DNA from 3 places in the Furfurilactobacillus sp. W61-4 genome. Region 3 is predicted to be linked to each of the others. Evidence: predicted binding sites of a transcription regulator. Region 3 holds the regulator's gene; each other region holds the start of a gene.
The links. Region 3 encodes HrcA, which represses chaperone genes, less so after heat shock. Its sites were predicted from a motif close to TTAGCACTCNNNNNNNNNGAGTGCTAA; they were not measured.

Region 1 (4,218 bases), on a different contig from region 3:
ACTGGTTGGATTATCTTGTTGAATTCCGTTGGTGAACCACCCAAAGTAGGCTTCAGCGTCAGCTGGTGTTACTGCGGTCACCGGAAGTTTCAAGGCTTGGCCAATCGTGGTGGCAATCGCTTTAACCGTAATCCCAGTTTCAGCGGCTGCATTGTAAACGGCGCCAGCTTCGCCATGTTCTAACGCAGCAACAAATAAATCAGCCGCGTCTAATCGATGAACCGATGGCCATCGTGTCATTCCGTCGCCAACATAAGCTGCTTGACCGTGTTGGACGGCTAACCCGGCGAGTAAGGTACCAAAGCCTTGACGGTGCTCATCGTGAACCGTTGGTGACAAACGAACAGCCATTCCGCGGACACCTGCTTGAGCTGCTTGACGTGCCAAGCTCTCTGACACGGCCCGACCGGTTAACGGTGCCGTGTCCTGTTCTGTTGCCGCGCGTCCAAGATCAGTGACCATTAAGGTGCCTGAGGTATTCACAAATGGTTTGTTGCTGCCGGTTAATGCGGCAAGCATGGCCTTAACCGCTGCAAGATCTTGTGCTACCGCTTCGTCGTAGTGGTTGAAGTCATTATTGTAGCCTAGGTGGAGAACGCCATCAGCCTGTTTGGCGGCCTCAGCTAGGGTTGTTAAATCATCCAAAGTTCCGCGTAATGAGGTCGCGCCTAAGTCAGCTAACACTTGATCACCGTGCGTTGATCGAGATAAACCAGTGACTTCGTGCCCATGTTCAATGAGCTTTTTAACAACAGCCGAGCCGATAAAGCCTGTACCACCAGTCACAAATAATTTCATTTTCGTGTACCTTCTTTGATTTGGTTTTAAATGATAATCTTATCGGCAATGATTATAAACGATAGGTCTATCATAATCAAGTATTGACTTTCAAATAAATCCTAATTATATTCAAAACATGAAAAAGAAAAGTCAGAAAAAGTATGAGGCGATTTTGGATGCGACGGCTCAATTAATCCTCAGTAAAGATGTTGGCGATGTTTCCACAACCGCAATTGCGCAGGCCGTGGGAATTCCTCAATCTAGTATTTATACCTACTTTGATAATCGAGCTGCATTATTAGCCGCATTATTTCTTCGAGAAATAAAAGCACTATATCAAGCTGATTATGACGTTGCTGTGAATCAACCAATTGTTTCGTTATTGCAGCATTATTTGACGAACTTATTTAAATTCGCGTTAGAACACCCAGATAGCATGACCGTGATTGAAAAGCTAAAGTCTGAAATGTGGATTGATGTAAAGACAGTTGCACAAGTTGAAGAGTGGGTGAGTCAAACACCAATTCAGCAGCTACTCGCAGCTAATTTACATAATGGAACTTTTAGATCGGTTGATATTTCATTGGTGCGCAATTTGTTGTTTTCGACGATCAAGCTACATGCCGATAATATTTTAAACGGAGTGTACACCCAAAGCGAGCGACCGTTTAGTGAAGTGTGCGAGTTATTAATCGCTGCCTTAATGAAGTGAAGTCAGCTGTGAAACGCTGATTGACAGCACTGACTAAACAACAAAACCCGTGTTTCCATTTTCAGGAAACACGGGTTTTGTGCGCGTGGCGGGCTACACTAGCCTGTTACCTGTGCCTAGCCTAGCCCGATCAATTGGCAAAGATCGCCAACTGTTCAGGCTTAGCTAGTGCTCGATAACACCCGGCAGGTTTCGCTCTGAATTATTAAATGAATTACTTCATTTCACTGGAGTTCGTCATGATGTGATCAATCAAGCCATAGTCTAAAGCCTGTTGAGCCGTCATGTAGTTGTCGCGTTCTGTATCACGGTTAATGGTTTCAATGTCCTGACCCGTCTTTTCAGCCAGTAATTCGTTAATCATCTTCCGTGTCTTCAGAATTTCTTCTGCGACAATTTCGATTTCAGTCTGTTGACCTTGAGCACCACCAGAAGGTTGGTGAATCAAGATCTCTGAGTGTGGCAGAGCAAAACGCTTGCCTTTAGCCCCAGAGGTAGCCAAAATGGAAGCCATTGAAGCAGCCATCCCCATGACAATCGTTTGAACGTCGGATTTAACGAAGTTCATTGTGTCATAGATCGCCATCCCAGAAGTGATGACACCACCAGGAGAGTTAATGTACATGTAAATATCTTTATCTGAGTCTTGGGCATCTAGAAACAACAACTGAGCGATAATGGCATTAGCCATGTCGTCTTCAATTGGCCCAGAAACCATGATGATCCGGTCCTTTAACAACCGGGAGTAAATGTCATAGGCGCGTTCACCGCGGCTGGACTGTTCAATAACAGTTGGAATTAAAGCCATGATTGAGGCCTCCTTGTAATTTGCGTTGTGAGTTAGTTGGCGTTAGCACTTGAATGCCTGCTCTGCTAATCAACGTAACTGTAGTTTAAACCTTTGGTCAAAAAAGGTCAAACAAAATGCGAGCAATCTGACTAATTTTTTTCGATTACTTATGGTAGCCTTAGTACATCAAGGGTTGAGGAGTAATTTGATGAAGAAAAAATGGTTAACTTGGTCGGTATTTGTTGAACTAACGGAAATTTACACCGCACCATTGAATATTGTTTGGTTTGTCTTGGGGGCAGCGATTGCACAATATCATTATGGCGTTGTCAATTGGATTAATGTTTTGCTATGTTTGATTGATGTCTTTATTTTTGATTTGGCAGTGAACGTTTCCGATAATTATTATGATTATGTTCATGCGGCAGATCGAGAAGGATATGCGTTACATACAAATCCGCTAGGTCGGCTTAAACTGCCATTGAAAGGCGTCTGGTGGCTAGGAACCAGCCTGTACTTAATCTCGGCAATTCCCGGACTGCTTCTTGTCACGCGAACTGGTTGGCCGGTCTTGATCTTTGGGCTCATTGGCTACACCATCGGCATTTTTTATACAGCTGGCCCCTGGCCCCTAAATGCCATGCCAATCTGTGAAGCGGTGGTGGCGTTATCGATTTCTTATTTGATTCAACTGACCTGTGTCTACGTTAGTATCTTCGGGCAGCGCCCGTTCAATTTCAGCGTTATCGCCACGACATTTACCCTATGTCTACCACTGACCTTGATTTTCTTTTTGGTGCAGCTCGCCAACAACACGGCTGACTTGGATGAAGACATTAAAAACCATCGCCACACGTTGGCTTATTTCATTGGTCGAGGCAACGCGGTTAGTTTGATGCGTGTGCTGCTAGTTCTGGGATCAATTTGGCCGCTCGTTAATTTTTTCGGGCATTTGGCACCATGGGAAACATTATTGAGTATGCTTTTATTACCAATCATGTGGCGGGGGATGCAACCGTTTTTTGCGGTGCAAGATAAACGCAAGACTTACATGAGTGTTATTAAGAGCACATCGCTGTTCTTTTTAGGTTATACATTGTTGTTCGCTGCCGGAGTTTGGTTATAAATTTAGCGGAAATGCGCGCAGTTGCGCTTGTCTGTTGATGCTCAGAGTCAAATCTGGCTGGTTCACGCTCTTTCTTAAACGCGCTCACCAGACCTAAGTCCTGTGCACAACCATCAACCACTACCGGGTGAAACCCACCCGTCCGTGATTCCCAGTTATTGCTCGGACTTACCCGGTCTGGTTCACACTTTTTCTAAACGTGCTCACCAGACCTGACCCTTGCGCACAACCAACAACCGTAACCGGGCCAAGTTCGCCCAATTACGATTGTCCGTTGTTGCTCAGGGTCAAATCGGTCTGGTTCACACTCTGATTAACAAAAAAACATTGACAAGAAATTAAAAAGCTGGTATCTTTCTAATCAACATTTAATCATTTGTTTTCATTCCAAGTAGGGACTCGTCTGGGTGTCAGGAAGTCGGTGGTTGCTGCGAACCGATCAGGGCTAGTTTACGAAATACTTGAAAACGACAATGAACGGGCAACTCTGGACCGTTATCCCAGTGAGAGTGAGGTTTTTTGATGGCGCCATTAAAAAACCTAAGCTGGGTGGTACCACGGTTAAAAAATCGTCCCTGTTATGCGACTGCATAGCAGGGACGATTTTTTTGTGAAAAGGTGGGTGTCGAAATGAATGTTGGCCATTGTGGGGGTAATCCGCGATATTAGCAATTTATGATCGAAACTAATGATTGAAAGCTAATTTAGTCAATAAAGCGGGGTTAAACAAATGGAAGAACAAACAACCTTTAAAGTAGGACGCAACGAAGCACTCGTTGTTTTGATCATCATGTTAACTATTATGGGAAC
Region 2 (4,218 bases), on a different contig from region 3:
TAAACGATCCATTTTGGCTAATTGTTTGCGACGGGCCTGCGCTCGTTTTGTTGTGGAAGCGCGCACGATGTTTTTATTGACGAAGTCTTCCAACGCACTAATTTGGGCTTGCTGTTTGTCAAATGCCCGTTGCTGTGTTTTGATGCGCGCTGCCTTTTGTTGTAAATAAGCGGAGTAATTTCCTTTATAATGAGTGAGCGTACCTTGGTTCATGTCATAAATATTTGTCACCACATGATCCAAAAAGTACCGATCATGAGAGACAACAAGGACAGCTCCAGGGTAACTCTTAAGATAATCTTCCAGCCAAGACAGCGTTTGAATGTCTAAATGGTTAGTTGGTTCATCTAGAATCAGCAAGTCTGGTTGCTGCAATAAGTACTTTGCTAAGGCTAGCTGGGTTTTTTGACCACCAGAAAATTGCATGACGTTGCGATCATACGTGTCTTCATCAAAGTGAAAGGCATGTAGAACACCACGGATCAGCGCTTGATAGCCATAGCCATTGTGGTCGCTGAAATCTTGCTGTAGTTGATCGTATTCGTTTAAAAAGCGCTGATAAGCTGGACTTTGATGGTCTGCTGAGGGGTCCGCAATTAGTGTCTCTAATTCGCGCAATCGCTGCTCTTGTTGTCGTTGCAAATTAAAGACAGTGAGCATCTCGTTCCAGACCGTATTATTTGAAGTTAACCCGGCGTCTTGGGGCAGGTATCCGATGGTAACTGCTTTACCAGTGGCGATGGTGCCGGCGTCCGGTTCATTTAAGCCCGCAATCATTTTTAACAAGGTTGATTTGCCAGCACCATTGCGACCAACTAAGCCAACGCGTGCGTGATCTTCAACCGTCATGGAGACATTTTCAAATAAGGTCTCGGCGCCGAAACGACGCGCGACTGCTTGTACCTGGAGAACATACATGGTCGAAAACTCCTTTATTTATCAAACGATTTCATAACTACCATTCTAGCATGTTGAGCAAGGAAGCGGCATGGATTACCAAGGGGTGCACTGATTTAGCTTGTGAAACAAAGGGCTGGTAAAAAATTAATAACGATGGTGATCAAAGTTCGTGATTTTAATTAATATCAGCGACATAAAGTTTTAGAAAAAGGATAATCAATTTTAATGCTGTTGCCTCAGGGTATACTAGGGTTTCCTCAGGGCATTTGATAAGAAACTTTGTGAAAAAAACGGATAAAAGAATGAATTCTACTTCACAATAAGTGGCCCTATGCTATAATTGGTCTACACATTAGTTTCACAAACGATACTAATTGAACAAAAAGGAGTGAACCGCCGTGGCCGAACAACGAATCCCACGTGCGACAGCAAAACGGCTGCCGATCTATTACCGCTATTTAAACATTTTATTGGACGCGGATAAGACCCGCGTTTCTTCAACTCAGTTATCGGAAGCTGTTAAAGTCGACTCAGCTACTATTCGTCGCGACTTTTCATACTTTGGTGCCCTCGGTAAAAGAGGCTACGGTTATGATGTTGCCAAGCTCATCGAGTTCTTTAAAAAAATCCTGAATCAAGACCAATTAACCAATGTTGCGTTAGTTGGGGTGGGGAACTTGGGCCATGCGTTATTGAATTTTAATTTCCATCAAAATAGCAATGTTCGTATCAGTGCAGCTTTTGATGTTAATGACAATATCGTGAACACAGTTCAAAGTGGTGTGCCAATTTATCCATTATCAGAAATGGGTCGTCAATTGCAGGATCAACAAATCTCGATTGCGATTGTAACGGTTCCAGAACGTACTGCGCAGGATGTGACCGAACAATTGGTAAAAGCCGGTATCAAAGGAATTTTGAACTTTACACCACGTCGCTTGTCGGTACCTGATTCGGTCCGGGTTCAAAACGTTGATTTGACTAATGAATTACAGACACTCATCTATTTCATTGATCATTATGCAGAGATTGTGCCAACTGAAAGTGAACCAGAATAGTTAGTTAAATATAAAATGATGAACGTCGGTTGCTCGCTGTGTGCAGAGCGACAGACGTTTTTTTCGACTTAATTATTGGGTTTACCAGTAGCGATCAATCATCAATTAGCAGTGTGGACGATGAGCTGCTAATTTTTTTGACTAACTTTGACCAAAAGTCTTGCATTCAGAATCAGGGATGGTTATTATAGACCTTGTTGTTAGCACTTAGACATCAAGAGTGCTAAAAGCGTTTATTTCAACGAAAATTATTGGAGGGATTAACGTGTTAAAACCATTAGGAGATCGCGTTATTTTACAAGCTTCTGAAGAAGAAGAACAAACCGTTGGCGGTATTGTCTTAGCAAGTAATGCGCAAGAAAAACCAACGACTGGAAAAGTTATCTCTGTCGGTGCTGGCCGAGTGTTGGACAGCGGTGACACAGTTGCACCATCCGTTAAGGAAGGCGACACAGTGATGTTTGACAAGTATGCCGGCACTCAAGTGACTTATGACGGTGCAGACTACCTAGTTCTCCATGAAAAAGATATTGTCGCAATCGTTGAATAATTTCGACCTAAATTGCGTAAGTAAAGACGAAATAAAAAATAGTTGAGGTGGAAATTCACATGGCTAAAGATCTAAAGTTTTCTGAAGATGCCCGCAGTTCAATGCTTGCAGGGGTTGATAAATTAGCGAACACGGTTAAGACCACACTTGGGCCAAAGGGTCGTAACGTGGTGCTTGAACAAAGTTATGGTTCACCAACCATCACCAATGATGGTGTAACAATTGCGAAAGCGGTTGAATTGGCTGACCATTTTGAAAACATGGGTGCGAAATTGGTTGCTGAAGTTGCTTCTAAGACCAATGACATCGCCGGTGATGGGACGACCACCGCGACGGTGCTCACACAATCCATTGTTAACGAGGGTATGAAGAATGTGACCGCCGGCGCCAACCCTGTTGGTATTCGGACTGGGATTGAAAAAGCAACCAATGCAGCCGTTGATGCTTTACACAAGATGAGCCACGACGTTAAGACTAAGTCAGATATTGCTCAGATTGCTTCGATTTCCGCTGCGGATCCAGAAGTTGGTGAATTAATTGCTGACGCAATGGAAAAGGTTGGCAATGATGGTGTTATCACCATTGAAGAGTCTAAGGGGATTGAAACCACTTCTGATGTCGTTGAAGGGATGCAGTTTGACCGTGGCTACATGAGTCAATACATGGTTACTGATAACGACAAGATGGAAGCTGACTTGGACAACCCATACATCTTGATTACGGATAAGAAGATTGCTAACATCCAAGACATTTTGCCACTACTGCAATCAGTTGTTGAACAAGGCCGTGCCTTACTGATTATCGCCGATGATATTACTGGCGAAGCCTTACCAACGTTAGTCTTGAACAAAATGCGTGGGACGTTTAACGTCGTTGCTGTTAAGGCGCCAGGCTTTGGCGACCGGCGCAAAGCACAATTGGAAGATATTGCCGCTTTGACTGGGGGTACCGTGATTACTGATGACCTCGGTTTGAATTTGAAAGACACCACGGTCGAGCAGTTGGGCCAGGCTGGCAAAGTCACCGTTACTAAAGATAACACGACGATCGTTGAAGGCGCTGGTAACAAAGCCGACGTTGACGAACGAGTTGCCAACATTCGCACGGAGTTAGAAGCAACGACTTCTGACTTTGACAAAGAAAAGCTACAAGAACGTTTGGCTAAATTATCTGGTGGGGTCGCACGGATTAATGTCGGTGCTGCAACTGAAACGGAGTTGAAAGAACGTCGTTACCGGATTGAAGATGCGCTGAATGCTACTCGTGCCGCAGTTGAAGAAGGTTTCGTTTCAGGCGGTGGTACTGCATTGGTTAACGTTATCGAAGCAGTTGCTGCCCTGAACGAAGAAGGCGACGTACAAACTGGGATCAACATTGTGCTACGTGCACTTGAAGAACCAGTTCGTCAGATTGCTGAAAATGCCGGTAAAGAAGGCTCAGTGATCGTTGAAAAGCTGAAGTCACAGAAACCAGGGATTGGTTACAATGCTGCAACTGATGACTGGGTGGACATGGTTGACGCCGGGATTGTTGACCCAACCAAAGTAACCCGTTCAGCTTTACAAAACGCTGCTTCTGTTTCCTCCTTGCTGTTAACAACTGAAGCTGTTGTGGCTGAAGAACCAAAGCAGGATAATGGTGCTGACGCAGCCGCTGCTGCTCAAGCTGCTCAAATGGGCGGCATGATGTAGACAACACATCAACCAGCAT
Region 3 (4,218 bases):
TACCAAGATCTTTGGCCGAAACGTTCACAATCCCGTTCTTATCGATATCAAATGTCACTTGAATCTGTGGAACGCCACGGGGCGCAGCTGGAATGTCAGTTAACTGGAAGTTGCCAAGCGTCTTGTTATCTGCTGCCATTGGGCGTTCACCTTGTAACACGTGAATGTCAACGGCTGGTTGATTGTCTGCAGCTGTCGAGAAGGTTTGACTCTTAGAAGTTGGAATCGTCGTGTTACGATCAATTAGCTTCGTAAAGACGCCACCCATTGTTTCGATCCCTAATGACAAAGGTGTGACATCAAGTAAGACGACATCTTTTACATCACCAGTGATAACCCCACCTTGGATCGCAGCACCCAAAGCCACCGCTTCATCTGGATTGATCGAGTGGTTTGGTTCTTTACCGGCAAGTTCCTTAACCGCTTCTTGAACTGCGGGAATCCGAGTGGAACCACCATTTAAGATCACCTCGTCAATATCATTCATTGACAGGTCAGCATCACGTAAAGCATTTTGAACCGGCGTCTTCGTCCGTTCGATTAAGTCGGCCGTCATTTGGTTAAATTGGGCCCGTGATAAGGTTTCTTCCAAGTGTAAAGGACCATTATCACCGCTGGAAATAAATGGCAGGCTGATTTGTGCCTCATTAACGCCGGACAAGTCTTTTTTGGCCTTTTCAGCGGCATCCTTCAGTCGTTGCATCGCCATGGTGTCACTAGACAAATCAATGCCATTTTCCTTCTTGAAATTATCAACTAGCCAGTCAATAATCTTTTGATCAAAATCATCTCCGCCAAGGTGAGTGTCCCCATTGGTAGATAAGACGTCAAAGACCCCATCACCTAGCTCCAAAATGGAAACATCAAACGTACCACCACCTAGGTCATAAACTAGGATTTTTTCGTCTTTATCCTTCTTGTCCAAACCATAGGCTAATGCTGACGCGGTTGGTTCGTTGATGATTCGTTCAACCGTTAAGCCAGCAATTTTACCAGCGTCTTTGGTTGCTTGACGTTGAGCATCGTTAAAGTAAGCAGGTACTGTGATGACTGCTTGTTCAACTTTTTCGCCCAAATAATCTTCAGCAAAGCCTTTGATATATTGCAAGATCATTGCTGAAATCTCTTGAGGGGTGTACTTCTTACCTTCGATATCGACGGTATAGTCCGCCTCACCCATGTGTCGCTTGATCGAACGAACAGTATTCGGGTTCGTGATTGCTTGACGTTTAGCGACTTCACCAACTTGAGTTTCACCATTTTTAAATGAAACAACGGATGGTGTCGTCCGGTTACCTTCAGGGTTCGTAATAATCTTTGGCTGACTACCTTCTAGCACTGCAACAGCTGAGTTAGTGGTCCCTAAGTCAATCCCGATAATTTTTGCCATGTTTTTAAACTTCCTTATATATTAATCTTATTGTGCCACAACGACCATTGCTGGGCGTAAGACACGATCTTTTAGCATATAGCCCTTCTGAAGCACTTTAACGACAGTTTCAGGCGTTTGGCCATCTTCGGCCGGCGTAGTTTGCACCGCCTGATGTTTGGTCGGATCAAATGGCTGGTTTATGGCTTCGATCTCAGTCACGTTATTTTGTTTCAGCGCAGCCTGCAAATGATCGTAAACCATCTGCACCCCATGTTGCAACTTTTTAGCGGCCTCGTCGTCAACCTCTGTCGCCAATGCTCGCTCCAAGTTGTCCAATTCTGGCACAACATCATGAGCTAACTGCTGCCCGTCGTATTTCAATAAGGCGGCTGTTTCTTTTTGCTGTCGCTGCTGAATATTAGCAATCTCAGCCTGCGCCCGCAAAAGTTGATCATTCTTTTCTTCTAACTGGGTTTGCAAGGATTCAACGACCTGTTGCGATTTCTTTTCATCGCTCACAGATTCAGCCTCAATTGGCTTCTTAATGTCTTTCGCACGCGGATCCTTGGCTTTTGCCGCAGTTGCTTCACTTTCAGCAACAGCTTCATTTTCCTGGGCATCCGTTTGCTGTGATGTTTCAGACAAATGTGCCACCTCCAATTCACTCAAAAATTTTAGTCTTCAATTTATGAATCTTGCTCACCGATCAAGCTCCCGATAATAATCAAGGAGTTTGGCAGCAAGCTCTTGGCGGAAAGCGCCAATTAAACCGATCATTCGTGAATATGGCATCCGTGTCGGACCCAAAACCGCAATCATGCCACGACCATGGGGACCCACATCATACGTTCCCGTCACCAAACTATAATCCTTCAACAGGTCATTGGTAATCTCGTCACCAATTTTGACCTGCACCTGATTGTCTGGTGGACTTAGAACACTAGCAATGTCAGTTGAGGTATCAAAAAGTTGATACATCGATTTCAATACTTGTGGGTCTTGATCTGCCGAGAAGTTCAACAGATTCAACCGTCCCCCAACAAAGAATCGCTCCGTGGCGGCTTGATCGAGGACGTGCCCTAAAATCTCCAAAAAACCGCTTGGCGTTTGCAGATACTGCCCGACCTGCGCCGGAATTTGCACCCGCAATTTCTCCATAATCTCCGGTAATTGTAAACCAACAAGCTGATCGTTGATTAACCGAACAACGGCTTCCAGTTGATCACTGGCAATATTACGAGGAATTGTAAATGTCTGGTTAGCAACATCCCCGTTGTCAAGAACCATAATCGCCATGACCTGTCGATTTCCCAAAGGCACTAAGCGAAATCCACTCAGACGAACATCCGCTTGTTCCGGTTTCAGAGTAAACGCCGTATAGGAAGTTAACTCTGATAACAGATTGGCCGACTCTTCAATAATCTCGTCGATCTTATTAAATGAACCGCCCAACTCACTTTGAATTAGCTGAATATCGGCACGTTCAACCGCGTCGTCACTGACTAAATGATCAACATAGTAACGATAACCTAATAATGATGGGACCCGGCCAGAAGAGGTATGTTCTTTTTGAACATACCCGGCTTCTTCTAGCGCGGCCATTTCATTACGAATGGTGGCCGAACTAACGTGGATCGGTAAATGAGCACTTAGGCCTTTCGATCCGACAGCCGACCCGGTTTCGGTATACTCACGGACAATAGCTTGTAAAATTAATTTTTGTCGATCAGTTAACGTCTTAATCACCTCTTTTAGCACTTGTGCCATTTGAGTGCTAAGAACAATTACTAATATAACAACTTGGTCAAACAAAGTCAAACATAAATTCGGATTCCCGACAGCATTTTTCAGGGCTTTCTAGCCTGCCTAATTTCAGCAACCGGCTCGGTCGATTACGTTCGGCTTGCACGTAAAAAGACACCATCTCAACCTTGAGACAATGTCCGTTGAAGCTAAGCTGCTCGCACATTCGCCAACACATTCTAATCCGACCAAACTCACTTAATAGATGACGGTTAGGAGTGACATTTGATTAAATCGTTAATTTAGGACCACCGACTTGATCGATGAAGCGCTGCGTGTTAATGACATCTTGATCTAGCTGTTCAACCAATGCCTCAGCACCGTCAAACTTAACCTGATCACGAAGGTACCCTCCCCACGCGATTGTCACTTCTTCGCCATAAATTTCCTCATTGAAATCGAGTAGATAAATCTCATCCGTAACCGGTCGATGCGCACCGAATGTTTCATTACGACCGATCGAAGCCATCCCGGCATGCCAATCGGTCCCTACTTTCAGCCAAACCGCATAAATGCCAATCCCGGGTAACCGCTGAACAGCGGACCCTTCAACATTGGCCGTTGGATAACCCAAGGTGCGGCCACGTGCTTCGCCATGAATAACAATCCCAGTTGTTTGATAAGTATAGCCAAGCAACTCATTGGCGTGGGCAACTTGGCCGGCATCAATTAATTCACGAATTCGCGTTGAACTGTCCTTGGCATGATCCATTGAGACTTGTCCCACCTCGACGACCTCAAAACGATCGCGGGCATACCCCGGTAGTTGCGCCATATTGGCCACCGCTTTGCGACCATAAGTGTGATCAAACCCAGCTACCACCGCTACCGCGTGTAACCCGACCATATACTGATCAACAAATGCTTGCGGTGTCAGTGAAGCAAGTTTAGAGGTAAAGCTGACGCCGTACACAATGTCGACGCCTAATTGCTTCAACAAGCTCAACTTGCGATCGAATGTCGATAGATACCGAAATGACTCCGTTGACGTCTGATACACAATGGACGGGTGATGGGTATAAGTCAACACGGCCAATTTTGCA

Region 1: the regulator HrcA is predicted to act here: its motif matches at 2,343-2,369, upstream of clpP (ATP-dependent Clp endopeptidase proteolytic subunit ClpP).
Region 2: the regulator HrcA is predicted to act here: its motif matches at 2,159-2,185, upstream of groES (co-chaperone GroES).

What each region holds. Positions count from the first base shown of each region.
Region 1 covers NZ_BAAJNZ010000004.1:224,725-228,942, reverse strand. Annotated here, with positions in the region: gene AC27FN_RS06810 (SDR family oxidoreductase) at 1-798, opposite strand, end outside; gene AC27FN_RS06805 (TetR/AcrR family transcriptional regulator) at 917-1,492, shown strand; gene clpP (ATP-dependent Clp endopeptidase proteolytic subunit ClpP) at 1,707-2,300, opposite strand; gene AC27FN_RS06795 (UbiA family prenyltransferase) at 2,491-3,408, shown strand; gene nhaC (Na+/H+ antiporter NhaC) at 4,139-4,218, shown strand, end outside.
Region 2 covers NZ_BAAJNZ010000004.1:268,343-272,560, reverse strand. Annotated here, with positions in the region: gene AC27FN_RS07000 (ABC-F family ATP-binding cassette domain-containing protein) at 1-213, opposite strand, end outside; partial or broken gene AC27FN_RS06995 (ATP-binding cassette domain-containing protein) at 394-834, opposite strand; gene AC27FN_RS06990 (redox-sensing transcriptional repressor Rex) at 1,299-1,958, shown strand; gene groES (co-chaperone GroES) at 2,224-2,508, shown strand; gene groL (chaperonin GroEL) at 2,568-4,199, shown strand.
Region 3 covers NZ_BAAJNZ010000001.1:214,271-218,488, reverse strand. Annotated here, with positions in the region: gene dnaK (molecular chaperone DnaK) at 1-1,390, opposite strand, end outside; gene grpE (nucleotide exchange factor GrpE) at 1,418-2,026, opposite strand; gene hrcA (heat-inducible transcriptional repressor HrcA) at 2,072-3,139, opposite strand; gene ribF (riboflavin biosynthesis protein RibF) at 3,405-4,218, opposite strand, start outside.